Regions from separate parts of the Halomonas sp. AOP12-B1-6 genome, predicted to be linked through region 1. Evidence: predicted binding sites of a transcription regulator. Region 1 holds the regulator's gene; each other region holds the start of a gene.
What was found. Region 1 encodes LexA, which represses DNA repair genes until DNA is damaged. Its sites were predicted from a motif close to TACTGTNTANNTANACAGTA; they were not measured.

Region 1 (3,280 bases):
ATGCAGCGTCGTTAACATGCCAAGGTGATGGTTTGTTAAGCCGGTTTATCCGGTTAGTTTTTCATTAGTGATGTTTGAAATAGGTCAAGAGTAGCCCACATGTCGCATTATTATCGTTTAGTTGTTTCTTGCCCTGATCGGGTGGGTATTGTTGCACGCGTGTCGAGCTTTATTGCTCAGCAAGGCGGGTCGATTACTGAAGCCAGCCAGCATTCGGACCTAGAGACCGGCCGCTTTTTTATGCGTTATGAAATCTTGGCAGACTCAGTAGGCATCTCGGTAGAAGCGCTGCGTGCCGCCTTTGAACCGGTAGCCCGAGAATTCAGCATGCAATGGGCATTGGTTGATACTCAAAAGCGTCGGCGCGTAGTGCTGATGGTGTCGCGAGAATCGCACTGCTTAGTAGACCTTCTTTATCGCTGGCAGTCGGGGGAGTTGGATTGCGATATTGTCGGCGTTATTTCCAATCATGACGACTTGCGTTCGCTGACGCAGTGGTACGGAATTCCTTACCACCACGTGTCGGTAGACCCTGACGATAAAGAGGCATCATTTGCGAAGGTACAGGCTGAAATCGATAGCGCGCAGGCGGACTGCATCGTACTCGCACGCTATATGCAAATCCTACCGCCCGAACTGTGCGCGCGTTATTCAGGCAAAGTGATCAATATTCACCACAGCTTTTTGCCCTCATTTGCGGGAGCAAAACCTTATCACCAGGCCTACCAGCGGGGCGTTAAGCTGATTGGCGCTACCTGCCATTATGTCACCGAGGAGCTTGATGCAGGCCCCATTATTGAGCAGGATATCCACCGTGTCAGCCACTGCCATACGCCTACTGATTTAGTGCGCTTTGGGCGTGATGTTGAGAAAGCGGTACTGGCACGCGGTTTACACTGGCACTTAGAAGACCGCGTGCTGATCCATGGCAATAAAACGGTGGTATTTAGCTAAGCGGCTTATCAATAAGGCTACTTTATCGCTATGAGGTGGCCGCTTTTGCGACCACCTCTATTAGGTTTGATGAAGGCATTGATAAATGACGTTATGCCTGGCTTAACCTAACGCCTGGCCATTGCCGCCGCGAATCACGCCAACGCCAACGCCTTCTATATCGAGCGACTGGGAACGTAGATCGATTTCAATCGGCGCAAAGTCGGCGTTCTCTGCGAACAGCGTGACCTGATGGCCTTGGCGCTTAAAGCGTTTAACCGTGACTTCATCATCTAAGCGGGCAACGACTATCTGACCGTCGCGGACACGCTCAGTACGGTGCACGGCCAGCAGGTCACCCTCTAAAATACCGATATCTTTCATGGATAAGCCACGTACGCGCAGCAAGTAATCCGCTTTGGGGGTGAAGTACTCAGCAGGCAGCGGGCAGTAGCGGTCGATATGCTCGGCAGCCAAAATAGGACTGCCGGCGGCAACTTCACCAATGACCGGCAGGCCCGCCTGAGCAGGCTCGATCGTGGCAGACAGCGTACTGACAGATGTGTCCAATACGTCTTGAGGCTCTTGGTTAGGCAAGCGTATACCGCGTGACGTGTTGCGAATGATGCGGATCACACCCTTGCGTTCAAGTGCGCGTAGATGCTCCTCAGCGGCGTTAGGTGAGCGAAAGCCGAGTGCTTTAGCGATCTCAGCGCGCGTCGGAGGGTAGCCAAATTCGCCCATGGTTTTAACAATAAAATCAAATACGTGCTGTTGGCGAGCGGTTAGTGGACGCGACATACCAAGCTCCAGAATTGTGAATAGACAGTCATAAAATGAAGGTAACTTAAACAGTAAGTGTTTAAGTATACAGTATGTGTCTCTGTCCAGTATATGGCCTTGTCAATACCAATATTTACCGCTCTGGGAGCTTCAATGATTTGAAACTAAGCTTTTTCTTATGCAGCTTTTCCTTATAAGTGCCGAGGCATTGTGGTGACAAATCAAGCGTTGAGACTACCCAGGTTATGGCATAGTATTTTGCGATGTTTTAAACACCTGTTTCTCTGGAGAGCATCATGGCTCAATCTGATACGGTGACCCGTATACTTGATACCGCTGAAGTGCTGTTTGCAGAGCGTGGTTTTGCTGAAACCTCGCTGCGCAACATCACTAGCAAGGCGCGCGTCAATCTTGCTGCTGTGAATTATCATTTTGGCTCCAAAAAAGCCTTAATTCAGGCTGTTTTTTCCCGCTATCTGGATCCTTTTACGCTGCGTTTTCACACTGCGCTTGATGAGCTTGAGGCTCAGCATGATGGGCAGGTGATACCGCTGGAAACGCTGCTTGAAACTATGGCAACGACGGTTCTTGCGGTGCCCGCTGAGCGTAATAGCTTGAAGGTCTTTATGCGCCTGCTAGGCTTAGCCTACAGTCAGGCTCAAGGGCATTTAAGGCGACATATACAGCAAGAATATGGGGATGTGTTTACGCGCTTCACTGAGCTAGTGCGCCAAGCAACCCCTGAACTGCCCGATGCAGAGCGCTTTTGGCGGCTACACTTCATGCTAGGCACTGTTATCTTCACCCTGTCAGGCCTTGATGCCCTGCGTGATATTGCGGAAAAGGATTACCACGAGCAGGTATCGGTGCGGGACTTAATCCGGCGCTTGCGCCCGGTAGTCGTGGCTGCGATGAATGCGCCACTACCCCCAACTTTAGAAGAAGGACACCATGCGAACGCCAAGGTTAGCTGAGCTACCCCCAACCGAGAACATCTGGCTTGAGATAGATACTACCGAGCAGCTGCTGCGCTGTTGGCGGGGGCCTAAAGTGCTGCATGAGTGCGCTATTTCTTCTGGCGTTGCCGGTGTTGGTGAGCATAATGGCAGCGGTAAGACGCCGCATGGCTGGCACTATGTGCGCGCCGCGATTGGCAGTGGCTTGCCCGAGAATGCGGTATTTCGTGGCCGCCGCTGGACTGAGGAAGTATTCTCGCCAGCGTTAGGCGAAGCCTACCCGCAGCGTGATTGGATTTTGACGCGGATTCTGTGGCTTTGTGGGTTAGAAAGAGGCGTGAATCGTGGCGGTCAGGTTGATTCGCAGCGGCGCTATATCTATCTGCACGGTACGCCTACCGATCAGCCGATGGGCGTCGCCGCTTCGCACGGATGCATTCGGCTACGCAACAGCGATTTGCTACATATCTTTGCATTGTCGTTGCCCGGCACCCCCGTTTGGTTGCACGGAGAAAGGCAGTGCTTTGACTAAACGACGCTGAGCTGTATTGGGGGCGGGCTTCAAATGCCCCCATCTTTGACACTGATAAACGATCGTCTAAAATCAT
Region 2 (3,280 bases), on a different contig from region 1:
ATTACGGCGCGGGCTAAACTACGCTGCTCGCGCAGTTTTTCAGCGCTACGCTGGGCGTGTCGGCGTAGAGCGTTATGCACCTGCGTAAAGTCGCCTGTCGGTTGGCCAAACGAACGTGATGTCATAATGCGCTGGCGCGGTAGATCCAATGCGTTCATTGTTAAGCATGGCGTGCCGCGTAGCTCAAGCGCCGTGCGCGCGAGTATTACTGAGAAACGCTTACGCAGCTGTTTTTCATCGCTTTCTCTTAATTCCCAGGCGGTCCTCACTCCGCCGATGGCTAAGCGCTCGGCCAGGCGATGCCCGACGCCCCACACGCGGCTTACCGGCGTGCGTTTGAGCAGCGCCTCTGTCGTGTGATCCTGCCCACCGAGTAGGCAAACGCCTTGGTAGTAAGGGTCTTGCTTGGCAACGTGGTTAGCCAGCTTGGCGAGTGTGTGCGTGGGGGCCAGCCCAACGCACACCGGCAGGCCTAAATGACGCCGAATGCGCTGACGCAGCTTCCGCCCTAGAGCGTCACATTGCTCTGTGGTGAAACTTTCTAAATAGACGAACATTTCATCGATTGAGTAGGGGGCAACGTCCGGGCAGGCATTGCGCAGTAGCTGGGTCAGCCGTGCCGACATATCGCCGTAAAGTTCGTAGTTAGACGACAATAGGTGGATGTCGCCACGCTGACGCAGCGCTTCAAGTTTAAACGCCGGCGTCCCCATGGGAATATCCAGCGCTTTAAGCTCGGCTGAGCGGGCGATAATGCACCCATCGTTATTCGACATAACACCGACAGGCCTGTCTTCAAGCTTAGGTTGAAAGATACGCTCGCAGCTGACATAGAAATTATTGGCATCGACCAAGCCAATCATCTTAAGCCCTCATTTCATCGCAAATATTCATGCACGACGGCGCGCACCACGCCCCATAGCTGGCAGTCGGTGCCTTCAAGCGGCAGGGGCGGGTAGTGCGGATGGGCAGAGCAAAGGTGCGGTGTGCCTTGATAGAGCGCGTAACGTTTAATCAATACTTCGCCGTCAAACATCGCCACCAATATATGTCCTAAGCGAGGTTTTACGCCGCGGTCGACAATCAGTAAATCGCTGTCAAAAATACCCCAGCCCTCCATGCTGTCGCCTGCGGCAGTGATATAAAACGTCTCGGTAGGATTTTTTATCAATCGTGTATTGAGGTCTAGCGTGCGTGGCTCGTAATCCTGCGCAGGCGAAGGAAAACCGCTAAACCCCGCTCGGCCTGTCAGCGTTAGATAAGGCTGCGGCTGCGATATTAACGGCAAGGTGGGGGTAAGTGGAGTGTGCTGACCCGGCATTGTCGACACCCTGGCTGATATGGTGCATGTATGGACATACAGTATTCGGTCTTGGCGACGAAAATGCAAGTCAGCAGGGATGAGGTGGGTAGCAACCTAAAGATTCGCGAGCTAAAGCGGTGTCTCACAAATGCTGCTACCAAGCCTTAAAGATGAATGCTGTGCATTAACAACCTGATGCGGATGCGATGAAAGTCGTGTCAGGCTGCGTTATGATAGCGCCCTCGCTTCTTCCATGATGACTCTTTCTCGTTACGAGGTGCCTGCCGATGTTCAGCCGCGATATGACAATTGCCGGATTTGATGATGTGCTTTTTGATGCCATGCAGAAAGAAGTAGCACGCCAAGAAGCCCACATCGAGCTGATTGCTTCTGAAAACTACGCCAGCCCCCGCGTACTGGAAGCACAAGGTAGTCAGCTAACCAATAAATACGCCGAAGGCTATCCCGGTAAGCGCTACTACGGTGGCTGTGAATTCGTCGATATTGCTGAAACTCTGGCCATTGATTACGCCAAAGAACTGTTTGGCGCAACCTATGTCAACGTTCAGCCGCATTCTGGCTCCCAGGCCAATAGCGCCGTCTTTTTAGCGCTCGTTAAGCCTGGCGATACCATTCTAGGGATGAGCTTGGATGCAGGCGGCCACCTGACCCACGGTGCCAAGCCAAGCTTTTCGGGCAGGCACTTCAATGCCATTCAGTACGGTTTGAATGAGCAGGGCTTGATCGACTACGATCAAGTGGCCGCGCTTGCTCGCGAGCACAAGCCGAAGATGATCATCGCCGGTTTTTCCGCGTATTCTCAGATCGTTGATTGGGCCAAGTTCCGCGAAATCGCCGATGAAGTGGGCGCTTACCTGTTGGTGGATATGGCCCACGTGGCAGGTCTTGTCGCGGCGGGTGTCTATCCAAGCCCTTTGCCTCATGCCCACGTCGTGACGTCTACCACCCATAAAACGCTACGTGGCCCGCGCAGCGGTGTGATTCTCTCGGCGGAAAACGACGCTGATATTGAGAAAAAGTTGCAGTCAGCGGTATTCCCGGGTGGCCAGGGCGGTCCTTTGATGCACGTGATTGCGGCAAAAGCGATCTGCTTCAAAGAAGCCATGGAGCCTGCGTTCAAAACGTATCAACAGCAGGTGGTCAAAAATGCTCAGGCAATGGCCAGTGTATTCATTGACCGCGGCTACGATATCGTTTCTGGCGGCACCGAAGACCACTTATTTCTGCTGTCGCTGATCAAGCAAGGTGTTACCGGTAAAGACGCGGACGCCGCTTTGGGCCGCGCCCACATTACCGTTAATAAAAATGCCGTACCTAACGACCCACAAAGCCCGTTTGTAACCTCAGGTTTGCGTATTGGTACGCCTGCGGTGACCACACGCGGTTTCGGTGAGCAAGAGTGCAGCACGTTGGCCGGTTGGATCTGCGACATTCTGGATGTATTAGCCAACGGCGAAGACACCAGCGCTATTGAAGCGCAGGTGTTGGACAAAGTAGCTGGGGTTTGCGCGCGACTGCCTGTTTATAAGTAAACGTCACGTTAGTGCGTATGTGAAAAGAGGCCCTGTTAATTCAGGGCTTTTTGCTTAGATACTTATGGTTCTTCTTGGCGAACAATACTCACTTTTTGTTGCTCTTTGGTCCACTTTCCCGCTGCTTTATCGATGTACTGAAAGTGCTCGTTAGTAAAGCTGCCTTGATTGCAGGCATGGCGGTAAGAAACCGTGGGCACCTCTTGTATGTTTAGCAATTGATTGAACACGCCTGGCCCGGTTAGCTCAAATACGTTAGTGAGCTGATTGTCTTTAATATTGTTATTAACCTGATTGATTAATTTTTCGAGATTCGGGTTTTGAGGCTTGCTGGCAATAAAGTAATTACTGAAATCCCCGCGCCGCGTGACGACGTACAGCTCCTCCGTATTCCTGGCTAACGTATCGCTTAACGGCCAAATAG
Region 3 (3,280 bases), on a different contig from region 1:
AATTTCGATGATAGAAATATCGAAAGTACCGCCACCCAGGTCATAAACCGCGATGGTTTTGTCGCCGCGCGACTTGTCCATACCGTAGGCCAGTGCGGCAGCGGTCGGCTCGTTGATAATGCGCTTAACGTCTAGACCCGCGATGCGGCCGGCATCTTTAGTCGCCTGACGCTGGCTGTCGTTAAAGTAGGCCGGCACAGTAATAACCGCTTCGGTCACCGCTTCGCCCAAGTAGTCTTCGGCGGTCTTTTTCATTTTCTTCAGCACTTCCGCACTAACCTGCGGGGGTGCCATTTTTTTGCCTTTTACTTCAACCCACGCATCCCCGTTGTCTGCTTCGGCAATTTTGTAAGGCACCATCTTGATGTCTTTCTGGACAACGTCGTCTTTAAAACGACGGCCAATTAAGCGCTTGATGGCATACAGCGTATTTTCTGGGTTGGTGACCGCTTGACGCTTGGCGGCCTGGCCGACCAGTGTTTCACCATCGTCGGTATAGGCGATGATAGAAGGCGTGGTACGACCACCTTCGGCATTTTCAATAACTTTAGCACTGTCACCATCAAGCACGGCCACACAAGAGTTGGTGGTGCCCAGGTCGATACCAATAATACGTCCCATAGCAATAACCTCGAATTTGGTAGTTATAAACAAAAAATTTAAAACATAACTGCGGGTTTCCCCGCGGGGTTGCCCTATATCTGGGGGCCGCCGCTAGCTTTTCAAGGGTTTTTTCACACCTTGTGTCACCAATTGCTTAATTGGCTTTCTGGCTCACGATGACCATCGCCGGGCGCACAAGGCGTCCGTTAAGCAAATAACCTTTCTGCATGACATCCATCACGGTATTAGGATCAAGCTCCGGATTGGGTACCATGGCCATCGCCTCATGCACTTGAGGGTCGAAAGGCTCGCCATGGGGCTCGATACTCTCAACGCCAAATTTGTTGAGCGCATCCAGCTGCATTCTTAACGTCATGGAAACACCTTCACGGTGCACATCGGAAGCATCTTCTTCCATGTTTTCCAGCGCTTTCTCAAGGCTATCCACCACCGGCAGCAGCTCTTTGACAAACTTTTCGAGCGCGAACTTGCGGGCTTTGTCGGCTTCTTGCTCGGCACGGCGGCGCACATTTTGTGCTTCGGCAGCGGCGCGCAGCGCTTGGTCTTTCGCTTCGGCTAAGCTTTGCTCTAGTTCATCAACCTTGGCGGCTAGCATTTCAGCTTCTGGGTTATCAAGACCGCCGTCTAACGGCTCGTCGTCGTTAATTAGCCCTTCCAGCTCGCCTTCCAGCAAACGCTCTTCGGCGGCTTTTTCAGCCGCCTGTTCAGCGCCGTCTGCTTCATGCTCGTGGCGGTTCAGTTCGTCATCCAACGGAGTTTGCGGTTCTTTCGCCATGTTGTGCTCCTAGAAAGTAAGGCGCTTCTACACCGAGTTGCGCGCAAAGAGACAAGTTCATAATTAGCTATGCACGCTATATGGGGGCCATAAACGCCATCTCAAGAGGTGCATTGAAGTGAGTTATTAACTACTGTATAAATCAACAACTATTGGATAAGTATCCAGCTTCTGCGCCGTACCGCCTCAGGAGGCGTCATGCTCACTCAGCTAGCTATTCAAGATTTCGCCATTGTCGATCACTTAGAGCTCGACTTAACCGGTGGCATGACCGCCATTACCGGGGAAACCGGGGCGGGTAAATCGATTCTCTTAGGCGCCCTCGGGCTGTGTCTGGGCGAACGTGCCGATGCCGGCTGCGTGCGCCACGGACGCGAACGCACCGACCTCTCTGCACGCTTCGACATTCAGCACCTGCCCGCCGCCATTGAGTGGCTAACCGCACGCGACCTGCCTTCTGAAGAATGCTTGCTGCGTCGCGTCGTGACCGCCAGCGGCCGCTCCAAAGCATGGATCAATGGTCATCCCGCCACTATCTCGGATCTAAAATCGCTCGGCGAACAGCTTATTCAGATCCACGGACAGCACGCTCACCATGCGCTAATGCGCGAAGAGACGCACCTTGCCTTACTGGATGATTATGCCGGTCTCAATAGCGCAACCTCTCAATTAGCGGAGACGTTTCGTGAGTGGCGCAACGCGCGCCGCCAGCTTAAAAAAATCAGCGAAGAAGGCAGTGAAGTAGAGGCCAAACGCCAGCTACTGCGCTACCAAGTTGAAGAACTTGACCAGTTGGCGTTAGCGGAAGGTGAGCTGGCAACATTAGAAGAAGAGCAGCACACGCTCGCCCATGCCGAAGAGACCCTGCGTGAAACGCAATTTGCCGCCGACTGCTGCGCCGGTGATGAAAGCGGCGCGCTGTCGTTATTAAATCAAGCCTTCGCGCACTTAAGCGCGCTGCCAGGCAGCGACAAAGGCACCTTGGCCAATACGCTCGCCATGCTCAGCGATGCGCGCATTCAGGTAGAAGAAGCGTCTAGCGAGCTAAACCGCCTCGCCAGCACCACCGAGCTAGACCCTGAACGGCTCGCCTGGGTTGAGGAAAGAATGACCGATGTCCATCGGATTGCCCGTAAACATCATGTTGCCCCTGAAGAGCTCTGCGCCCTGCATACCGATTTACAGCAAGAAGTTGCGCAGCTCAATGGAGGGGGCAATGATCTTGAAGCCTTAAGCGCTCAAGTCGTCGAATATCGTGAGCGCTATCGTCAAGAAGCCAAAAAAATTAGTGATAGCCGTCACAAAGCCGCGCTTCGCCTGAGCAAAGAGGTCCAGCAGCAGTTGGGCTACTTAGCCATGGGCAAAGCACGCTTTGAAGTAGGCGTCATTGCGAAAGATGCGCCTAGCCCAGAAGGACTGGACCGCGTGCAGTTTTTGATCAGCGCCAACCCTGGGCAGCCCGCGAGACCGCTCACCAAGGTGGCCTCCGGTGGCGAGCTATCGCGGATCAGTTTGGCGATTCAAGTGGTTGCCGCGACGCACTCAACCGTCCCCAGCCTAGTGTTTGATGAGGTAGACGTAGGCATATCGGGCGCCACGGCAGAAATTGTTGGCCAACTGCTGCGCAAGCTAGGCCAAAACGGCCAGGTAATGACCGTTACGCACCTGCCCCAGGTGGCGGCACAGGCGCATCAACACTTACATATCGAAAAGCAGGCAAAACGCGACACCACTCTCACTCAAATGGCACTGCTCGATGAACGCGGCCGTATCAGCGAGCTAGCGCGCATGCTTGGCGGTGTCACGCTCTCTGATCAAACGCTCGCACACGCCCGTGAGATGCTTCACGCCAGCCAACGTCCGACGCACTAATTGCTTTAA

Region 2: ACT3TR_RS01555 (LexA family protein) is a predicted target of LexA. The motif match lies at 1,346-1,365, and genes of this name have one in related genera.
Region 3: recN (DNA repair protein RecN) is a predicted target of LexA. The motif match lies at 1,531-1,550, and genes of this name have one in related genera.

What each region holds. Positions count from the first base shown of each region.
Region 1 covers NZ_JBQSYK010000005.1:294,670-297,949, forward strand. The annotation lists gene purU (formyltetrahydrofolate deformylase) at 100-954, shown strand; gene lexA (transcriptional repressor LexA) at 1,057-1,734, opposite strand; gene ACT3TR_RS15690 (TetR/AcrR family transcriptional regulator) at 2,013-2,690, shown strand; gene ACT3TR_RS15695 (L,D-transpeptidase) at 2,668-3,204, shown strand.
Region 2 covers NZ_JBQSYK010000001.1:346,048-349,327, reverse strand. The annotation lists gene ACT3TR_RS01560 (Y-family DNA polymerase) at 1-863, opposite strand, end outside; gene ACT3TR_RS01555 (LexA family protein) at 878-1,321, opposite strand; gene glyA (serine hydroxymethyltransferase) at 1,591-2,856, shown strand; gene ACT3TR_RS01545 (glycosyltransferase family 32 protein) at 2,919-3,280, opposite strand, start outside.
Region 3 covers NZ_JBQSYK010000006.1:57,457-60,736, forward strand. The annotation lists gene dnaK (molecular chaperone DnaK) at 1-621, opposite strand, end outside; gene grpE (nucleotide exchange factor GrpE) at 758-1,399, opposite strand; gene recN (DNA repair protein RecN) at 1,598-3,271, shown strand.